Regions from separate parts of the Tistrella mobilis genome, predicted to be linked through region 2. Evidence: riboswitches for the same ligand, from Rfam matches in the RefSeq annotation. Region 2 holds a riboswitch; each other region holds the start of a gene.
The links. Region 2 has a riboswitch for cobalamin ahead of P7L68_RS17100 (TonB-dependent receptor plug domain-containing protein). Riboswitches for the same ligand answer to the same signal wherever they lie in the genome.
Positions count from the first base shown of each region.

Region 1 (4,549 bases), 410 kb from region 2:
ACATAGCGGCTGTCGGGCTCGGCCCCCGCCACCAGGCTCTCTTCGGTATCGTAGTAGAGCGGGCCGCGGAAGACCGCCGTGGTGGTCAGGCTCCACACCCCCGGCTGGCCGGTGGTGATGCCGAGCGCCGCCTGGGTTTCGTGCATGCGCTGAAGCTTATCGGTATAGGGACCGGTCAGCGCCGCATCGGCGCCCTTGTCGCGCATCTCGAAATTCCACACGCCGGAGCCGCGCGCCACCAGGGTCCAGCCGTCCCAGCCCAGGCGGCGGGCGATGTCATAGGCCGCCTGGAGCTCCAGCCCGCGGATCACTGCGTCACCGGCCGAATTGGCGTAGGTCTGCTCATTCGGCCCGGTGGTGACGGTGGTGATGCGGTCGGTGATGGTGTTCTGGAACAATGCCAGATCCAGGAACAGCGGACCGTCGGCATGGGCGGCACCGATTTCGTATTGCAGGCTGCGCTCGGGGTCCAGATCCGGATTGCCGAAGGTGCGGCCGCCGCCGACGGCGGTGAAATCCGCGGCAAGCTCGGTACCGGTCGGCGCGCGGAAGCCGGTGGCGACACCGGCCCTGAGGGTCACCGTCGGCCAGGCCGCCCAGGCGGCACCGACACTCCAGGTGACGTCGTCCCAGCTTTCGGTGCGCGCCACCAGCAGCGGCTGGTTGGGCGTGGCCCTGGTCGACACCCGGCCATAGGTCCAGCGGGCGCCGCCGCGCAGGGTCAGCGCATCGTCGAAGGCCCGGTGCACGCCCTCGCCATAGACACCGAAATCCTCGGTGTCCTGGTTGATGTCGTAGGGCGGCACCTGCGAGGTGGTCCCGCCCGAAACCGACTGGCGGAAGCGGTCGCTGCGCAGTTTCGCGGTTTCAGCATCGATGCCGAACAGAAGATCGGTATCGTCATCCACCGCCAGCCGCGGCGCCAGCTTCAGCCCCAGCACGTCGAGCTGGCGGCGGTTGTCGTCGACCGAGAAGCCGGGGGCGCCGCTGCGCTGCCGTTCCGATCCCCAATGGAAGCTGTCGACATCGCGCACGGCATAGGCCTGGGCCGCAAGCCCCAGCCCGCCGCCGAATTCGGTGTCCCAGGCGAGATCGAGCGAGGCGTTGCGCCGGTCATCGGTGTTGTCCACATCCCATTGCGACCCGCGGAAGCCGGCATCATAGACACCGTCGGTGCGGAGCGTCAGGTCGATGCGCCCGACATCCTCGTTCTCGAAGCCGAGCGCCGCCAGCCCGCCACCGCGTTTCCAGGCGGTGTTGGCGAGCTGCCCCTCGGGGGTATGGTAGTCGTCGGAGACACCGCCGCCGATGCCGATATAGTGATCGAATCCGGCCATGCCGCCGGCATTGGCGGCATGGCCGCGGGCCAGACCGAAAGATCCGGCACGCGCGGTGATCTCGCTGCCCGCATCCTCGGTGGCACCGCTGCGGGTGACGAGGTTGATCACGCCGCCGATCGCCTGGGCGCCATAGATCACCGAAGCCGGGCCGCGGATGATCTCGATCCGGTCGAGGTCATCGGGCGAGAGCTTGGAAAGATTGGCGGTGCCGGCACGGCGGCCATTCATCAGCACCGTCACCTGGCTGCGCCAGTCGCGGCCCTGGCCGTCGGTCGCGCCGCCGCGGATGTTGAACGAGGTCTGACCCGGGCTCCAGTCGCTGAAAAAGCCAACCGCATTCTCGGCCAGCAGGTCGGTGACCGACCGGGCCGACGACCGCCGGAGGGTGGCGGTGTCGATCACCTGCACGGTACCGGCGGCACGGGCGCGAGGCTCATCGCGGCCCTGGGCGGTGATCAGCATCCGGTCGAGTTCGGTGGCGTCTTCGGCACGTGCGCCCTTGGGGAAGGCCAGATCGGGAAGAAGGGCAACGGAGCAGGTCACGGCCAGCACGCCAAGGGCGGGCCGGCGCAGGGAGGGGATGCGCATGGGCTGACGATCCGTTTTTTATGATGTCAATCGTGCCAGAGGAAGACGGCGGAGAGCTTCGGCGCCTCGGCAATCACACCGTCGCCGCCCTCGACGAGGGCCAGATCGAGATGGCGATCGAGCCGCGCTTCCAGATTGTCGACCGCATGGCCACGGCGGCCCAGATGGTCGAGCATATGGGCACGGGCGGCAGCCCGGTCGGGGAAGACTGCCCGGAAGGTCCAGGGCACCAGATGGACCGTGTCGGGCGCGAGGTCGCCTCCCAATTCGTCGAGCGCCAGCCGGTCGCCCGGGGTGATGTCCTCGCCATGCAGATGCGCCGGCAGAAAACCCGACAGGCACCAACTGCGCGGCCCCGCCTGGGCCGGTACGATCCAGGCGAGCATCCGGCCGAGCGGCCGGGTCCGGGCATGCAGCGCACGGGCCTGGCCGATCGGCCCCGGAATATTGGCGCAGAGGACCAGATCGGCCGGCACCGCCGGATCGGATGGCGCAAGCTCCTGCCAGACGGCGTCGCGGATCTCGATCGACAGGTCGGGCCGCGCCTCGGCAAGCCCGGCCAGCCGGCCGCGCATATGGGCATTGGGCTCGATCGCGCACCAGCGCCCGCCGCGGGCGATCACGGCCTGGCCGAGCAGTCCCGAGCCGGCGCCGATATCGATCAGGCTGCGCGGCCGGCCGCCGTAAAGCGCACGAAGCGTATCGCCCAGATTGCGGGCATAGTCCGACCGGGCGAGCTGGTCGGCGAAGAAGGCGGCATCGGGATCGGCCCAGGGGGCCGGCAGCGGCACCGGCGGAGAGCCTGTAGCAGCCGATGGCGCTGCCGCCTCGGACAGGGTGGACATTCGGGGCCTCACCTGCGTGGCACGTCACCGCAGGCCGGACCCGGGCGGACGGAGCCTCCCGGATCGCCATCGATACACCCCGACCGATGGGCACGCGCGTGACCACGAATGACGGCAGGTCTCCTGGCTTACGGGTCATCGCCGGTCCGTCGCCTTCCCGGCGCCCCATACGGGGCAACCAGTGGCATCGCTGACGGCCGGCTCGCCGTCTACAGTTGCGGGGGCAGCCGGGGCATGAGGCGGATCATCGCCTGCACCCCGTTCCCTTTTGATCCCCGAAGGGAACCGTCGCGGATGACGGTAGTGGAGCGACCCATGACAGGTCAAGCACCCCGTCCTCCTGATTATTTGTTATGATATAACATATTATTTTATCGCAGTGCAACACCCCCGGCAGCAGCGCTGCGGGGGTGAGGATCAGATGAAGAGATCGTCGGCCGATGCGAAGCGCACGCCCGCCGTCGTCATTTCGGCGCGTGCGCGCGCCAGCGAGCCGTCCGTGTCGATGGCACGACAGGCATCTTCCACCAGCACCACCTCGAAACCGGCGGCCCTGGCATCGAGCGCCGTCCAGGCCACGCAGAAATCGGTGGCGAGCCCGCAGACGAAGACCCGCTTGACGCTGCGCGACCGCAGATAGCCGTCAAGCCCGGTGGCACTGCGCCGGTCGGCGGCGAGGAAGGCCGAATAGCTGTCGACCGCGGCATCGTCACCCTTGCGGATGATCAGCCGGGCATGGGGCAGGTCCAGGTCGTCATGCAGCCCGGCACCACGGGTACCCTGCACGCAATGGTCGGGCCACAGCACCTGGGTGCCATAGGCAAGCTCCACGGTCTGGAACGGCGCCTTGCCGGCATGGCTGGAAGCGAAAGAGGCATGGCCGGCCGGGTGCCAGTCCTGGGTCAGCACCACCTCGGTGAACAGCCGCCCGATCCGGTTGATCACCGGCACGATCTCGTCGCCGCCGGCCACCGCCAGCGCGCCACCGGGCATGAAATCATACTGGGGGTCGGTCACGATCAGCGCATCGCCGGCACCCGGGCGCAGACGCAGGGCCTCGGCACGCGCCTCGGCTTCGGCATGACGACCGCGACGGGAAGACCGGCGGGCACCGGGCACGGCCGCGGAGGCATCGGCCACGTCCAGCGCTTCCCGGCGGCGGCGATAGGAGGGGAAGGCCGCCAGTTCCTCGTCGCGCGCGCCGCGGATCATCAGCCCGTGCAGGAAGCCGCGCAGCGAACGCACCTCCTGCCCGGTCAGGTCGGCGCGCAGGAACATGGCCTGCAGATTGCGGAGCATGGTCGGCCGCATCTGCGGGTTCCGCACCACCCCCGACCAGTCCAGCGCCTGGCCCAGATGCTCCAGAAAGGCGTCGATCTCCTTCTTGCTCGCCCGGCCATAGCGGCCGAGGTCGAGCTGCACCGGCACAGTCTCGTCGCGCGCGGTGAACCATTCATAAGAGACCAGCGCCACCGCCTGAGCCAGGTTGAGCGAGGCGAAAGCCGGGTTGAGCGGCACGGTCAGGATCAGATCGGCCAGCGCCACATCGTCATTCTCAAGCCCGGTGCGCTCGGGCCCGAACAGGATGCCGACCAGGCCACCGGCCTCGACATGGCCGCGCATGCGGGCGGCCGCCGCCGCGGGCGTCGCCACCGGTTTCACCATGTCGCGCGGTCGCGCGGTGGAAGCCACCACGAAATCCAGATCGGCGACCGCATCCGCCACCGTCGCATAGACCCGGGCGTTGTCGAGCACCGCATCGGCGCCAGAGGCCAG
Region 1 covers NZ_CP121017.1:2,893,579-2,898,127, forward strand. Annotated here, with positions in the region: gene P7L68_RS18895 (TonB-dependent receptor) at 1-1,928, opposite strand, end outside; gene P7L68_RS18900 (class I SAM-dependent methyltransferase) at 1,955-2,773, opposite strand; cobalamin riboswitch at 2,869-3,078, opposite strand; gene pncA (bifunctional nicotinamidase/pyrazinamidase) at 3,191-3,820, opposite strand; partial or broken gene P7L68_RS18910 (RNA methyltransferase) at 4,004-4,549, opposite strand, start outside.
Region 1: linked by a shared signal. The riboswitch ahead of P7L68_RS18900 (class I SAM-dependent methyltransferase) and the one ahead of P7L68_RS17100 (TonB-dependent receptor plug domain-containing protein) in region 2 are both predicted to bind cobalamin.

Region 2 (4,549 bases):
CGACTGCCACCGGTGGCACTGCCAGCCAGACATGATTCATACTGCGATCACTGAGCGATCCCATCAACCAAAAGACGATTTCAAGCGCGGCATAGGGTGATGGGGCGAGGTTGAGGGCGAGGGCGGTCAGTGCTGCGGCAAAGCTGCCGATGGCGACACCGGTGAGGATGAGTGCAGTGGTGCCGGCCCCCCGCGCAGCGATGACGGCCAGAATCAGTGTGGCGGCGAGAGCCCCGGCGATGCCGCCGAGAGGGAGCGCCAGCGACCAGGCAGCAGCCGCACCACTGTAGAAGGCCGCCACTGCGCCGAGCCCGGCCGAAGCCGAAACCCCAACCACTCCGGGGTCGGCCAGCGGGTTGCGCAGCAACCCCTGCAGCGCAGCCCCGGACATGGCAAGCCCGGCCCCCAGTACGATGGCGAGGATCGCACGGGGCAGGCGCAGCTGGACCAGGATCAGGGCGTCCAGCGTGTCGTGGCCGTGGACGAGATCTGCGACGGCCCGGCCGAGATCGAGCCCGTCCGGCCCTGCCGCTACGGAGGCCGCCGAAAGGATGATGGTAAGTACGACGAGCGCCGCCGAAAGCCGCCCTGCGGTCAGGCTCATGGCTGTGATCCTTGGGGGCGGTTCAGAACGGAACGACGGGCGGCTGAAAGCCGGGCCACCGCCTCCGCAACCCAAGGGCCCGGGCAGACCCAGAGGGCGGCTGGCAGGCTTGCAATGGTGACGCCGGCCGCCCTGGCCCGGAAGGCCGGATGATCGAGGACCTCGCGGGCCAGTGCCGGCGGCGCATCGCCGTCTGAATCAAGAACCAGCAGATCGGGTTTCAGGCGCAACAGCCGTTCCAGACCGATCCGGCCGTCACCGTCGACGGGCGCGCCGGGGGCGAGGTTGCGCAGACCGGCTGCCGCCAGGATCTCGTCCTGCAGGGTTCCCGCTCCGGCGACGCCACCGCCGGGCCTCAATACCACCACCCCCGGCTGCCGGCCATTCCTCGCATCATCATTGCCCGCATCATGGGCGGCCTCGGCAAGCATGCGATCCATGGTCGTCAGCATCGCCTGGCCTGCGGCCGGATTGCCCACGGCCGCCGCGAGGCTGGTGACCTGGGAGCGGATGCCGGCGAGGCTGGTTGCTTCGTCGAGCAGCAGCACCGGAATGCCGGCCCGTTGCAACATCTGGGTGGTGGTCAGCGTCGTGTAGCGGCCGGCAACGACGAGGTCGGGGGCGAGCCGGGCAATCTCTTCTGCCCGTCCGTGATTGAGCACCAGCCCGCCGGCCGCTGCCGGATCGAGTGCTGCCGGCCCTGCGGCCAGCCATGTGACAGAGACCAGCCGTCCGGCCGGGGCGAGACGCAGCAGCAGCTCGTCGGCGCAGAGGTTCATCGACACGATGCGTTGTGGCCCGTCCCCGGCGGATGCCGGGGACGGTGCTGCCAGGAACAGGCCGGCCAGGCAGAATGCGAGGCGCCGTTTTTGCATAAGCTCAGAACCGCATGCGCAGGCCGGCATATGCCGCACGTCCGCGTGAGCCGTATCCAAGAACTTCTTGATATTCCTCGTCAAAAAGATTGTCGATCCGGCCGAACACTTCGACGGTGTCGGTAAGATCGTAGGCCGCCGTCAGATTGACGAGGGTATATTCATCCAGCGTGACCGGGTGCGGCACGTAGTTGGTGTCGTAGGCCCAGTCCTTTTGCTCTCCATTGTAGATCACCGCGATGCCCGCTCGGGCACGGTCGTCGAGGAAACGCGTCGTCAGATCGGCGCTGGCAATATGCGGTGCGCGGCGAACCAGCTCCTCGCCTTTGGAATCCTCGCCGTCGGTATAGGTGTAGGTCAGCCGCAGATCCATCCAGCTAAGCGGGCGGATGGTCATCGAGGCCTCCACGCCGTTGATGCGTGACGTGCCGGGCAGATTGATCGACGAGCTGCCGCTGCCCTGGATCAGGTTTTCGATATCCTGTCGGAACCATCCCAGATCGACCACCAGCCTGCCGTCGAGGAAGCTGTGTTCGATACCGGCATCCCAGCCTGTCGCCTCTTCAGGCTTGAGATCGGGATTCCCTCTATAAGTATTTGTATAACCATAGAGTTCGAACAGGGTCGGGTTCTTGATGCCGGTGCCGTAGGAGGTGCGGAGCTTCGTGTCGGTTCCAGGGATCAGCCAAGCCGCGGTCACCCGCCAGCTGTGCTGGTCGTCGAACAGGCCGTTCCGATCGTAACGGCCGGCGGCGGACAGGAAGAGCTGGTCGTACAGGCCGAGGCGGTATTCGCCGGCGAATCCGGTGGATTCGTAGTCGTGTTTGACGATCGAGCCCGGTGCCCAGGAGCTCCAGGTTCGGGCGTTTTCGCGCTCATGATCCAGACCGGCGCTCAGGTCGTGGCGGATGGCGCCGGTCTCGAAGCCATAATCGGTCTGATAATCTGCCTTCAGCCTCCGGCCCAGATAGGTGCTGGTTATGCGGTCGCCGTCGCGGTAGTCGCGGTCGTGTTCGGTACTGGCGAGGCCGATCTTGTGCCGCCATCGGCCATCCGCCAGGGCGTAGCGCGCCTCACCACGCAGGAAGGTCTGAGTGCCGGTGGTCAGGTCGTCGGTATCATCCTGTGGCAGGGTGTTATAGGCATCGGTGTCGGTGCGATACCGCACGGTCCTGCCAACCAGCGCGAACTCCAGATCCTCCGCCGGCCGCCAGCCAAATTTGGCAAAGGCCGAACGGTTGCGATAACCGTCCTTCTCCGGGTTACCGGCGCCTTCGTCGGCGGATGAGATCCCGTCGGTGCGAAAGCTCTGGGCCGAGACCAGGGCGTCGAAGCTCCGGTCGCCATAGGAAACGGTACCAACCGCCTCCCGGGTGTCGAAACTGCCGGCCTCGGTGCGCAGGCTGCCCGAGAGCGGGCCGTCCCCGCGCTTCGTCGTGATGTCGATGACGCCACCCACGGCATCCGACCCGTAAAGCGCACTCTGTGGTCCGCGCAGCACCTCGATCCGCTCGATCTCGTAGGCGAGCAGATGGCCGAAATCGAAGTCCGAGCCGCCCGAGGGATCGGAGACTTCGATGCCGTCGATGCGCACCAGCGTCTGGTTGCCTTCCGAACCGCGGATGCGGATCTGCGACAAGCCACCGACCGATCCGGTGCGGCTGACCGCGAGGCCCGGTACCAGGCGCAGGGCATCATCGACCTGGCGTATCTGCAACGCCTCGATCTGGTCGGCCGTGATGACGGTAACGGCGCTGCCGACGGTTTCGATCGGCACCGGGCTGCGGGCAGCGGAAACCGAGAGCGGGGCGAGGCGGGTGACGTCTTCGCTGTCCGTTTCTTCGGCCGAGGCGACGGCCAGAGGGGAAAGGACGATCAGCGGCAGGGTCAGGCCGGCACGAAGCAGACGGCGTGACCGGTTGCGGGCAGGCGGGCGATTGGTGGACACGGAATACTCGACCTCGTTCGACTGCATCATGCGGTCACTGCGAACGAGGCCGGCAGGGGCGGCTGGTCAGGGCGGGAAGGGGGATAGCCTTGAGGGGCTATGGGGTCTTCATGCCGCGCCGCCACCGCTTGCAGAACCCATCGGTACACCCCGCCCGACGTGCTCGCCCGTGACCGCGAATGACGGCAGGTCTCCTGGCTCACGGGTCGTCGCACCACCGTCACCTTCCCGGCCCCCGTCGGAGCCAGTGGTTTTCGAGACGGGGCACTCTCCGCTCACAGTTGCGGGGGCAGCTGCGGAATTGCCGGACTATGCTACCGGCGCACCGCATTCCCTTTTCATCCCGCGGAACGACCGCAGGACACCGTCAGTGGCGACATCCTGCCGCGGAGATCGCCTTTCTGGCAAGGCCCATGTGACACCATCGTGTCATTTGCCGGGCAGACGGCCGAGCAGACGATCCCCCCAGGCCGCGGGCAGGGCGGCAAGCAGCCAGCAGAGTGCGGCCAGCTGCCAGGGAAAAGCGATGCGCGCCCGGTTGCGGTCGAGCCCGCGGCGGATGAGTCGTGCGGCGGTATCCGCATCCATCAGGAAAGGCATCGGGAAGCGGTTGCGCTCAGTCATCGGTGTGCGCACGAATCCCGGGCAAACGACTGAAATTCTGAGCCCGCCATGGGCCAGGCGCGGGCGCAGCCCTTCACCCCAGGCCTTCACGGCGGCCTTGGAGGCGGCATAGGCCGGGGCGCCCGGCTGGCCGCGATAACCGGCGAGGCTGGCCACGATCGCGATGGCGCCCCGGCCACGGCCGAGCATGGCATCGGCTGCGGGCAGGACCGTGTTCACCACGCCGTCGACATTGACCGCAAAGATCGCCCGCGTGACCCCGGCCGAGACGGCGCCGCCGCTACCGGTTTCGTTACCCGAGATGCCGGCGTTGGCGATGACCAGGTCGATGGGCGCGCGCGCCTCGGCCGCCGTCACCCAGGCTGCCGTTGCGGCGGCATCGGTGACGTCGAACTGCGCCACATCGACAATGGCACCGCGGCTGCGTGCCGCCGTCGCCGTCGTCTCCAGCCGGCCGGTATCGCGGCCATGGAGCGAGAGGCGGATGCCCGGCCCGGC
Region 2 covers NZ_CP121017.1:2,485,187-2,489,735, reverse strand. Annotated here, with positions in the region: gene P7L68_RS17110 (FecCD family ABC transporter permease) at 1-604, opposite strand, end outside; gene P7L68_RS17105 (ABC transporter substrate-binding protein) at 601-1,383, opposite strand; gene P7L68_RS17100 (TonB-dependent receptor plug domain-containing protein) at 1,484-3,256, opposite strand; cobalamin riboswitch at 3,594-3,811, opposite strand; gene P7L68_RS17095 (SDR family NAD(P)-dependent oxidoreductase) at 3,857-4,549, opposite strand, start outside.

Region 3 (4,549 bases), 500 kb from region 2:
CCAGCCGCGGCTCTTCTCCACCTCCAGATCCGCATCGCCATAGGTCGGGTGATAGAGCTGGTAGAGCGACGGTGCCTTGGAGCCGGTGCCCCAGCTGCCACGCAGCGTGGTGCCGGTGCCGGGCACGATCCAGGCGCCGGTGAAGCGCCAGGTGGTATCGGCGCCGAAGGCCGAATGGTCGTCACGGCGCAGGCCGGCGGTCAGATAGAGCTGGTCCCACAGCCCGGCGCGGTACTGGCCGAAGATCGCGGTGGTGTCGGCATCGGCCGAAAGCGTGTTGACCACCGGATCGCCGGCCGCCTTCGCATCACCGATCGAGGCGGCCTCGTGCTCCCGCGAGAGGCCGATGGTGGCCACGTCGTCATGGCCGTCGACGGTGATGTCGGTCTGGTTTTCGATGCCCGTGCGCCGCCCGTCGAAATCGGTGCGGACCGAAAAACGCGAGGTCGGATCCTTGGAGCTGCGGTCGAGCCGCGAGCCCGAGAGGGTGGTGCGGTTCTCGACCCGGCCGTCGAACAGGGTGGCGATGGCGGCAACCCGGCCGCTCAGGCTGTCGGCCTCGTTCTCGCCCGGTGCCTCGGGCTTGCGTGCGGGGTCGAAATCGGCCGAGGTGCGGGCGGCCGTGCCGGTGGCCTCGATCGCGATCTGATCGCTCAGGGCCAGCCCGCCGCTGAGGCCGATCTGGGTACCGGTGAAACCGTCATCCTCCCGCCCGCCTTCCAGGCGTGAGAACCCCTCGGTGCGGAAGTCGACGATCGAGACGGCGCCGTCCCAACGCGCGCCGGCACCGCGCAGCGCCGCCGAATGCCGCCGGCTGCGATAGGCGCCGTATTCCGCCGAGGCGTCGCCCTCGACGCCGGTGCCGCCATTGCGCAGGCCGCGGCGGGTGACGATGTTGACCACGCCACCCATTGCATCGGCGCCGTAGAGCGCGCTTTGCGGGCCGCGCAGCACCTCGATCCGGTCGACGTCATCGGCCAGCAGCCGGCCGAGGTCGAAGGCGCCGCTGGCGCTGGCCGGGTCGTTCACCTCCACGCCGTCGATCAGGATCTTGGTCTGGCTGTCATCGGTGCCGCGCAGGCGCAGATTGGTGGCGGCCCCCGGGCCGCCGGTGCGGCTGAACGACACGCCGGGCGCCCGGCGGAGCGCATCGACCACGAAGACGGTACCGGCGCGGCGCAGTTCGTCGCCGTCGATCACCGTTACCGAGCTGCCAAGGGTAGCGGGGTCGACCGCCGTGCGGGTGGCCGTCACGACCAGAGGCGTCAGGCTCTGACGGTCTTCCTCGTCTGCGGCGAAGGCAGGTACGGCATTGGCGGCGGCGGCAAGGGCGGTGCCGAGCAGAAGCAGGCGGACGGCGTCGGTCATGGGTCTGGCGTTGTCCCGCGATGGCTGGCGCACCGACGCGAACGGGATGGCCGGATCCTGCCCGGATGTCCCTGCCGCCGGTCATGCCCGCCCGACGACCGCGCGATACGCGGGGTGGCGACGGCAGGTCTCCTGGCTTGCGGGTCCAGGCCCGTACCCCCGGCCTTCCCGGCGGAATACCGCCAGTGGCTGAAATGGGAGCGGGCTCACCGCCTACAGTTGCGGGTACAGCTGCGGCCTGGGCGCCCGGGCGCCGCACCGCATTCCCTCTTCGCCGGCGTCCTTTCAGGGAAAGGCCGCCCGGCACCGTCGCCCGGCACCATAGAGATCGGGGCACGGCCGGGCAAGCGGCACGAAAAAAGGGCGCCATCCCCGCGGGGGGAGGATGGCGCCCGAAGTGATCAGGCAGGGAGACGTTCGGGAGGAAACGTCGATGGTCCAGGGGAAGACCGTCGTCAGTCAGTCATGGTCGTTGGTCATGTCCGGCCTGGATCAGCCGCCCGAGGGGGCGGTGGTCGGCGCCGGGGTGGTGCTCATCGGCTGGGCGCCGGTGGCCGCGTCGGCGTCGCTCTTGACGGCCTCCTGCGATTTGAAGGCGGGCATCTGCTCCAGCTGCTCGGGCGTCACCGAGGCGATCAGGGCCTGCTCGGCCGGCTCGGCCTTCAACTGATCCCAGGGCACCATGACTTCCTTGGCGCCGAAGCCCAGCACGCCGCCATAGGCGAGCACCGCATGGGTGATCTGGCCGTCGGTGCCGAAGATCACGCCCTGAAGTTCGGCCACTTCATCACCATCCGGGGTCCGTACGACGGTGTCGTTCGACAGCAGGGTATCCGCCGGCTGCGGATCCTCGGCCTCGGCGCTGTCGCCACCGCCGGCCGGCGGGGTCGCAGGCATGGCGCCCGACGGGGCTGCGGCGCCGCTGCCCGAACCCATACTGCCGCCCGAGCCCATACCGCTGCCGGCAGGGGCCTGCTGTTCCGCAGGGGCCGCGCCCGGCGAGGTGGCCTGTGCCAGTGCGCTGCCGGCCGCGAGGGGGACGGCACCCAGACCGATGAGGATCGCAAGAGCCGAGGTCGTGCCGCGCATGGACTTGAACATGGTCAATTACTCCTGTGTTCGGCGATCCGGCAAGTTCTCTTGCCTTCCTCAATGATCTGGGAACTTGGGCGAAAATTGTTAGGTGCTGCGCTGTGGCATAATAATGTGAGGTTTGGTCTTCGAATACTGGTAGATGATGATGAAGCCGGGCCGGGCTGTGAGCGGGTGATGTCAGGCCGGCCGGATGGGGCCACCCCGTGTCGGTATGGTGTCGCTGCCGCGCTTGACGCCGGCCGCGCCGCGTCGCAGGCTCCGGCGCAGGAGGGACGACGGCTGTCCGCAACACCCGCGGGGCCGAATTTCTGCGCAGGAGATCTGCCGATGCGTATGGACGTTCTGGGACTGGCCGGTGCCGCGGTGATCGCGGTGGGCATCGCCGCAGGCGGCTGGCTGGTCGGCCAGGGTGTGGTCGAGGCGCGGCTCGGCAACCGCACCGTCCAGGTGAAAGGCCTGGCCGAGCGCGAGGTGAAGGCCGATCTGGCGGTCTGGTCGCTGCGCTATGTCGCCTCGGGCAACGATCTGAACGAGGTGCTGGGCCAGCTGAAGCGCGATACCGAGACGGTGAAGCGCTTCTTCACCGATGCCGGCCTGCCGGCCGATACGATCGAGATGCTGAGCCTGGAGGTGACCGACCAGAACGCGCAGCTCTATCGCTCGGGCCCGGTCGAGGTGCGCTATATCGTGGCGCAGACGGTGTCGGTGCGGACCACCGATGTCGACAAGGTGGAGGCGGCCTCGCAGAAGGTGGGCGATCTGGTCGAGGCCGGTGTGGTGCTGTCCAACGAGATGGGCGCCTGGGGCAGCGGCCCGTCCTATATCTTCACCAGGCTCAACGACCTGAAGCCCGGGATGATCGCCGAGGCGACCGCCAATGCCCGCGACGGTGCGGCGCAGTTCGCGACCGACAGCGGCAGCCATGTGGGCGCAATCCGCAACGCCTCTCAGGGCCTGTTCCAGATCCTGCCCGCCACCGACATCCCGAACATGCCCGAGAACCGGCAGGTGACCAAAACCGTGCGGGTGGTGACCACCATCGACTTCTTCCTGGAAGACTGAAGCTGTCTTGACGCCGGACGCGCCCCTGCCTGATCTCTCACTGCCCGACCGGATCGCCCGCGCGATCCGGTCCCTGCCCGTGGCGGAGCTTGCCCGCCCGATCCGCGAGGCCCTCCACTGCGGCCGCGATCTGGTGATCGAGGCGCCGCCCGGCGCCGGCAAGACCACCGCGGTGCCGCTGATGCTGCTGGACGCGCCCTGGGCCGCGGAGGGGCGTATCCTGATGCTGGAGCCGCGCCGGCTGGCGGCCCGCGCCTCGGCGGCGCGCATGGCCGCGATGCTGGGCGAGGCGGTGGGAGAGACGGTGGGCTACCGGGTCCGGCTGGACCAGAAGGTCGGGCCCCGGACCCGGATCGAGGTGGTGACCGAGGGCATCTTCACCCGCCGCATCCAGGGCGATCCCGAGCTTCAGGGTGTGGCCGCGGTGATCTTCGATGAAATCCACGAGCGCAGCCTGGACGGCGATCTGGGCCTGGCGCTGGCGCTGGAAGCGAAACAGGCGCTGCGCCCGGATCTCCGCCTCATCGCCATGTCGGCGACCCTGGATGCCGAACGGGTGGCGGCGCTGATCGGCGGGGCGGAGCGGCTGCGGGCCGAGGGCCGGATGTTCCCTGTGACGGTGATCCATGACGACCGCCGGCCGGAGCTGCGCGACCTGGCCCCTGCGATGGCGGGCGCGGTGCGACGGATGCTGTCGGCGGAGCCGGGCGACATCCTGGCCTTCCTGCCGGGCGCCGGAGAAATTGCGCGCACGGCCGAACTGCTGGCCGGCGCCGGCGGCCCTGCGGTCGACATCCTGCCGCTGGCGGGCGAGTTGACCGCCGAGGCGCAGGACCGGGCGATCCGGCCGTCGCTGCCCGGGCGCCGCAAGGTGGTGCTGGCGACCGCGATCGCCGAGACCAGCCTGACGATCGAGGGCGTGCGGGTGGTCATCGATGGCGGCTTCGCCCGGAGGCCGCGTTTCGACCCCTCGACCGGCATGAGCCGGCTGGAGACGATGCGGGTGTCGCGCGCCGAGGCCGAG
Region 3 covers NZ_CP121017.1:1,983,217-1,987,765, forward strand. Annotated here, with positions in the region: gene P7L68_RS14780 (TonB-dependent receptor plug domain-containing protein) at 1-1,368, opposite strand, end outside; cobalamin riboswitch at 1,473-1,694, opposite strand; gene P7L68_RS14785 (PRC-barrel domain-containing protein) at 1,861-2,469, opposite strand; gene P7L68_RS14790 (SIMPL domain-containing protein) at 2,791-3,525, shown strand; gene hrpB (ATP-dependent helicase HrpB) at 3,533-4,549, shown strand, end outside.
Region 3: linked by a shared signal. The riboswitch ahead of P7L68_RS14780 (TonB-dependent receptor plug domain-containing protein) and the one ahead of P7L68_RS17100 (TonB-dependent receptor plug domain-containing protein) in region 2 are both predicted to bind cobalamin.

Region 4 (4,549 bases), 2.0 Mb from region 2:
TCCAAAATGTGACCGGTAACTGTCCAGGCTCCAGGCGACACCGCCATCACGATCGCGGGTAAGATCATTGGTCGGCCCGGCCAGCAGGCGGGCCATCAGCGCCGCCCCGTCGGTGGGCGCATCGCCGGTGTCATAGCCCGCATCCTTCAGTGCCGCCAGGATCCTGGCCACACTCTCGGGCGTGTCGAGGCCGACGCCGTTGCCAAGCCGCCCGTCGCGGTTGGGATAATTGGCGATGACCAGCAGCACCCGGCGATCGGCCGCCGCCGTGCGCGCAAGCCGCACCCAGGCGGCGGCAAGCGCCGCCACATGGTCGATCCGGTCGGGCCGGGGCTGCTGGACCAGGATCGGGCATTCGGTCGCCTCGTCCCAGCGCGCCTCGGCCTTGAAGGCGACGGCGCGGGTCAGCACCCGGCCGTCGATCTCGGGCAGGGCCACATGCATGGCAAGGTCGGATGGCCCGAGCCCCCGGCTGCTGCCGGCCCAGGCGGCCTCGGATGCGCCGGAGAGCACCACCTGCAGCACCGGGCCGGGCAGGCCGTCGAAGGGGGTGCGCGCCGCCCCCCGGCCATTGGCATCCCCCAGCGCAAAGGCGGTGGTGTTGAGCACGATGGCGGTCTTCGCCCGCTCCAGCGCCGCCCGCACGAAAGCGGCCGCCGCCGGGTCCTTCAGGCTTTGGGCATGGATCATCAGCGGCGCCAGCCCGCGGGCCTCCAGCCCCGAGGCCAGGGCCTCGACCGCGGCCGTCTGCCCGCCAAGCGCAAGCGAACGGTAGAAGACGATCGCCGCCACCGGCCGGCCGCCGGCCGCCAGGGCATCGATATGCGCCAGATCCGCCCCGGTCAGCCCGGCATCGGCCGGGAGGGTACCGGTGGCAGGGTGCAGCCCCGCCGGCGGTAGCCTGACAGGTGCAGGACCGGGCACATCCCGCCGGCCCAGCAGATGCTGCGCATGCATCAGCAGCCCGGCGGCGTTGTCGATGCCATAGCCGTTGAAATAGGCCCAGATCAGCGCCCGCTCGCGCGCCGACACGGTCGACAGGCCGTCGAGCGAGCTGTCCGGCCGGTCGTCGCCGGGGATCACCACCAATGCCACGGCGCGGCTGCGGGCAAGCGCCGTCAGCCGCTCCAGCCCATAGGCCCAATAGGCGGCACCGCCCAGCAGGCGCACGATCACCAGCCGGGCACGGGCCAGCGTGCGATCGACCCAGAGATCGACCGACATCGGGTGCTTCAGCCGCTGAAGATTGACCAGCCGAAGCTCGGGCGCATCGGCGCCCAGCCGCGCCTTCGCGGCCGAGAGGCAGGCGAGTTCGGTATCCGCAGCCGTCACCACGACCATCTCGGCCGGGCTCTGGCGGAGGTCGATGGCCTCGTCGCCATCGTCGATCCGGCCGGGTTCGGCTGCGAGCAGATGCATGACGCCCGCGCCCTCAGCTCGCCGGTCGGCCGCCGAGGGCTTCGGCGACCGCGGCCGGATCCAGCCCCTGGGCGCCGATCACCACCAGGCGCGAGCGGCGCGCCTCGCCCGGCTGCCAGGGCCGGTCGAACTGCTGCTGCAACCGCGGGCCGACGCCCTGAACCAGCAGGCGCATGGCCTTGCCCGGCACGGCCACGAAACCCTTCACCCGGTAGATCGGATGCGCTTCGACCGCGGCCCCGATGCGGCCCGGCAGGGCCTCGTGATCGACGCCTTCCGGCAGCTCGACCACGAAGCTCGTGAAGGCGTCATGGCCGTGCTCTTCCTCGCTTTCGCCGTCGTGATGGCTGGGGCGGGCGGCGAGATCGTCCTCGACCGCCGCCCCCAGACCCAGCAGCACGGCCGGGTCGACCAGGCCGCGCGCCGCTTCAATCACCCGGGTGGCGGGGCGGAGTTCGGGCGCGATCGCAGCGCGGGCCCGGGCCATGCCTGCGGCATCGAGCATGTCGGCCTTGGTCACCACCACCATATCGGCGCAGGCCAGCTGATCCTCGAACAGCTCGTCGACCTCGGCCTCGTGGTCCAGGGTCTGATCGGCGGCGCGCTGGCGATCCAGCGCCTCGGGATCATTGGCGACCCGGCCCTCGGCCAGGGCGGCGCCGTCGACCACCGCGATCACGCCATCGACGGTCGCCCGGGTCTTCACTCCCGGCCAGGCGAAGGCCTGGACCAGCGGCTTGGGCAGCGCCAGGCCGCTGGTTTCGATGATGATGTGATCGGGCCGCGGCTCGCGGGCGAGCAGGGCCTCCATGGTCGGCAGGAAGTCGTCGGCGACGGTGCAGCAGATGCAACCATTCGCAAGTTCAATAACGTTCTCATCCGGGCACGTATCAATTCCGCAACCCTTGAGCAGATCGCCATCGATGCCGACATCGCCGAATTCGTTGACGATCAGGGCCAGACGACGCCCGCCGGCGTTCTCGATCAGATGCCGGATCAGCGTGGTCTTGCCCGCGCCGAGAAAGCCGGTGACGATCGTCGCAGGTATTTTCGCCCGGGTGCTCATGCGCGCCTCGCGTTGGTTCGGTTCGATCGCGGCAACGGTAGAGGTCGAATGGCCGCGCCGTCAATCCACTCTCTGAGCCCCGGTCCGGGCTGCGAAATCACGTTGCGCGCGCCGGATCGGGCCGCTAGCATCGTGCCCGCACGTGGTGCCACCCCGATCCAGGCGGAGGGGGTGGAGAATTGGGAAAGCGGTACGCGGAAGGCTCATAGCCCCGCAAAGCCGCTGCTGCCCCCGCAACGGTATGGAAGCTTAAGGCCGTCGAAACCACTGGGTCGGAAGACCTGGGAAGGGACGGCCCCCGGCCCGGATTTCCGGTCCGGCTTCCGAGCCCGGATACCAGCCCGTGACATGACCGGCAGGCCGCGGTGGGCGGTGAGCGCTGATCCAGGGGGTCTCCCTCGGGCCTGTGTTTCCCAAGGTCCGTATGCCGGCTGCCGGCCGCCCCCGTTCCGGATCCGTTTGCAGACCAGTTAGCTGCGGTCGCTGTCCCGTTCCGTCGACGAGGATGCGACCCTGTTTATGCGTTTTCCCCTATGGATCCAAGGGCTTGCAACCCTGCCACCACTTCTCGCCACCAGCCTTGCAGGGGCGGCGGAAACCCGTCTCGACCCGCTGTCGGTGGAAGCGCCGGGCATCGAAGAGACGGCAACCTCCGACCTCGCCCGCCTGGGCTGGGAAATGGAGGTGGTGACCCGCGCCCAGATCGAGCGCGCCGGCCCCTCGGCCGATGTCACCCGGGTGCTGCAGCGCTATGTGCCGGGGCTGTATGTCGCGCCCAAGAACGGCCCCTTCGACTACGCGACCTATTCGCTGCGCGGCTCGCGATCGGCCGACATCCTGATCCTGCTCGACGGGGTCCGGCTCAACAACCGGCTCTATGGCGGGCTCTACATCGACACGATTTCGACCGCCGCGATCGAGCGGATCGAGGTGGTGAAGGGCGCCCAGGGGCTGATCTTCGGCACCGAGGCGGTTGCCGGCGTGATCAACATCGTCACCCGCCGGGTGACCGGCAACGATCCTGAGGGGGCCATTTCCGGCGGCCTCGCCACCGACGGCGCCCGCCATCTCGACGGCCGGGTTGGTCACCGCTTCCCGAACGCGCCCGGCGCCCTGGATCTGATGGTCTTCGGCTCCCACGACCAGAGCAACGGCTACATCCCCTATCGCAGTGAGGACATCGAGGCCACGGTCAGCGACCGCCGCCGGTCCTATCGCGTCGCCAATCTGGGCTTTCGCGCCACGCAGCATCTGGGCGATACCGCACGCGCGGATCTGTTCTATCAATACGCCGCCGGCAAGCTGGATTTCGCCAAACCCTATGCCAACCGCGACGTCTTCAACGACCGTACCCAGCACATCGCCACCGCCAGCTTCGAGCATGCGCCGAGCGCGGCCTTCGACTATGCGCTCCGCGCCCATCTGAACGTCTGGGACACGGACTATACCCGCATCCACAATCTGGAGGGCGGCGGCACGACCACGGTCAATGACGGCGACTATTGGGGCTTTAAGGATTACGGGCTGAAGGCTCAGGGCCGCTGGCGCTTCGCCGGACAGGAACTGCTCTTCGGCGCCGACAGCCAGTTCTACCGCGGTGCCGACGATGTGCTGGTGATCGGCAGGCAGACGGGCGAGGCCTATGGGCTGTTCACCCAGCTCCGGCCGCATCTGGATGCCCTGCCCGAGACCGATCTGTCGATCGGCACCCGCTACAACTGGACGGCCGACGGTGCCGAGGCGCTGGTCTGGTCGGCCAGCATCCGCCAGGGCTTCGGCCCGGCCTTCGTCCGGGCACTTGCCGGCACATCCTTCCGCCTGCCCACCGCCGAGCAGCTCTATGCCAACGACGATTGCTGCGCCAAGGGCAATCCCGGCCTCGACCCCGAGACCAGCCGCGAGGTTGAACTGGGCGGCGGCATCGAATTCGATCTTGGCCGGGATGCCCGCATCACCATCGAGGCGACCGCCTTCCGGCGGGAGATCGACGACATGATCGGTGACGACGGTGAGCGCTTCATCAACATCTCCGAAGGCGTGCTCTCCGAAGGTGTCGAACTGGAG
Region 4 covers NZ_CP121017.1:492,028-496,576, reverse strand. Annotated here, with positions in the region: gene cobN (cobaltochelatase subunit CobN) at 1-1,419, opposite strand, end outside; gene cobW (cobalamin biosynthesis protein CobW) at 1,433-2,485, opposite strand; cobalamin riboswitch at 2,612-2,844, shown strand; gene P7L68_RS08040 (TonB-dependent receptor plug domain-containing protein) at 3,005-4,549, shown strand, end outside.
Region 4: linked by a shared signal. The riboswitch ahead of P7L68_RS08040 (TonB-dependent receptor plug domain-containing protein) and the one ahead of P7L68_RS17100 (TonB-dependent receptor plug domain-containing protein) in region 2 are both predicted to bind cobalamin.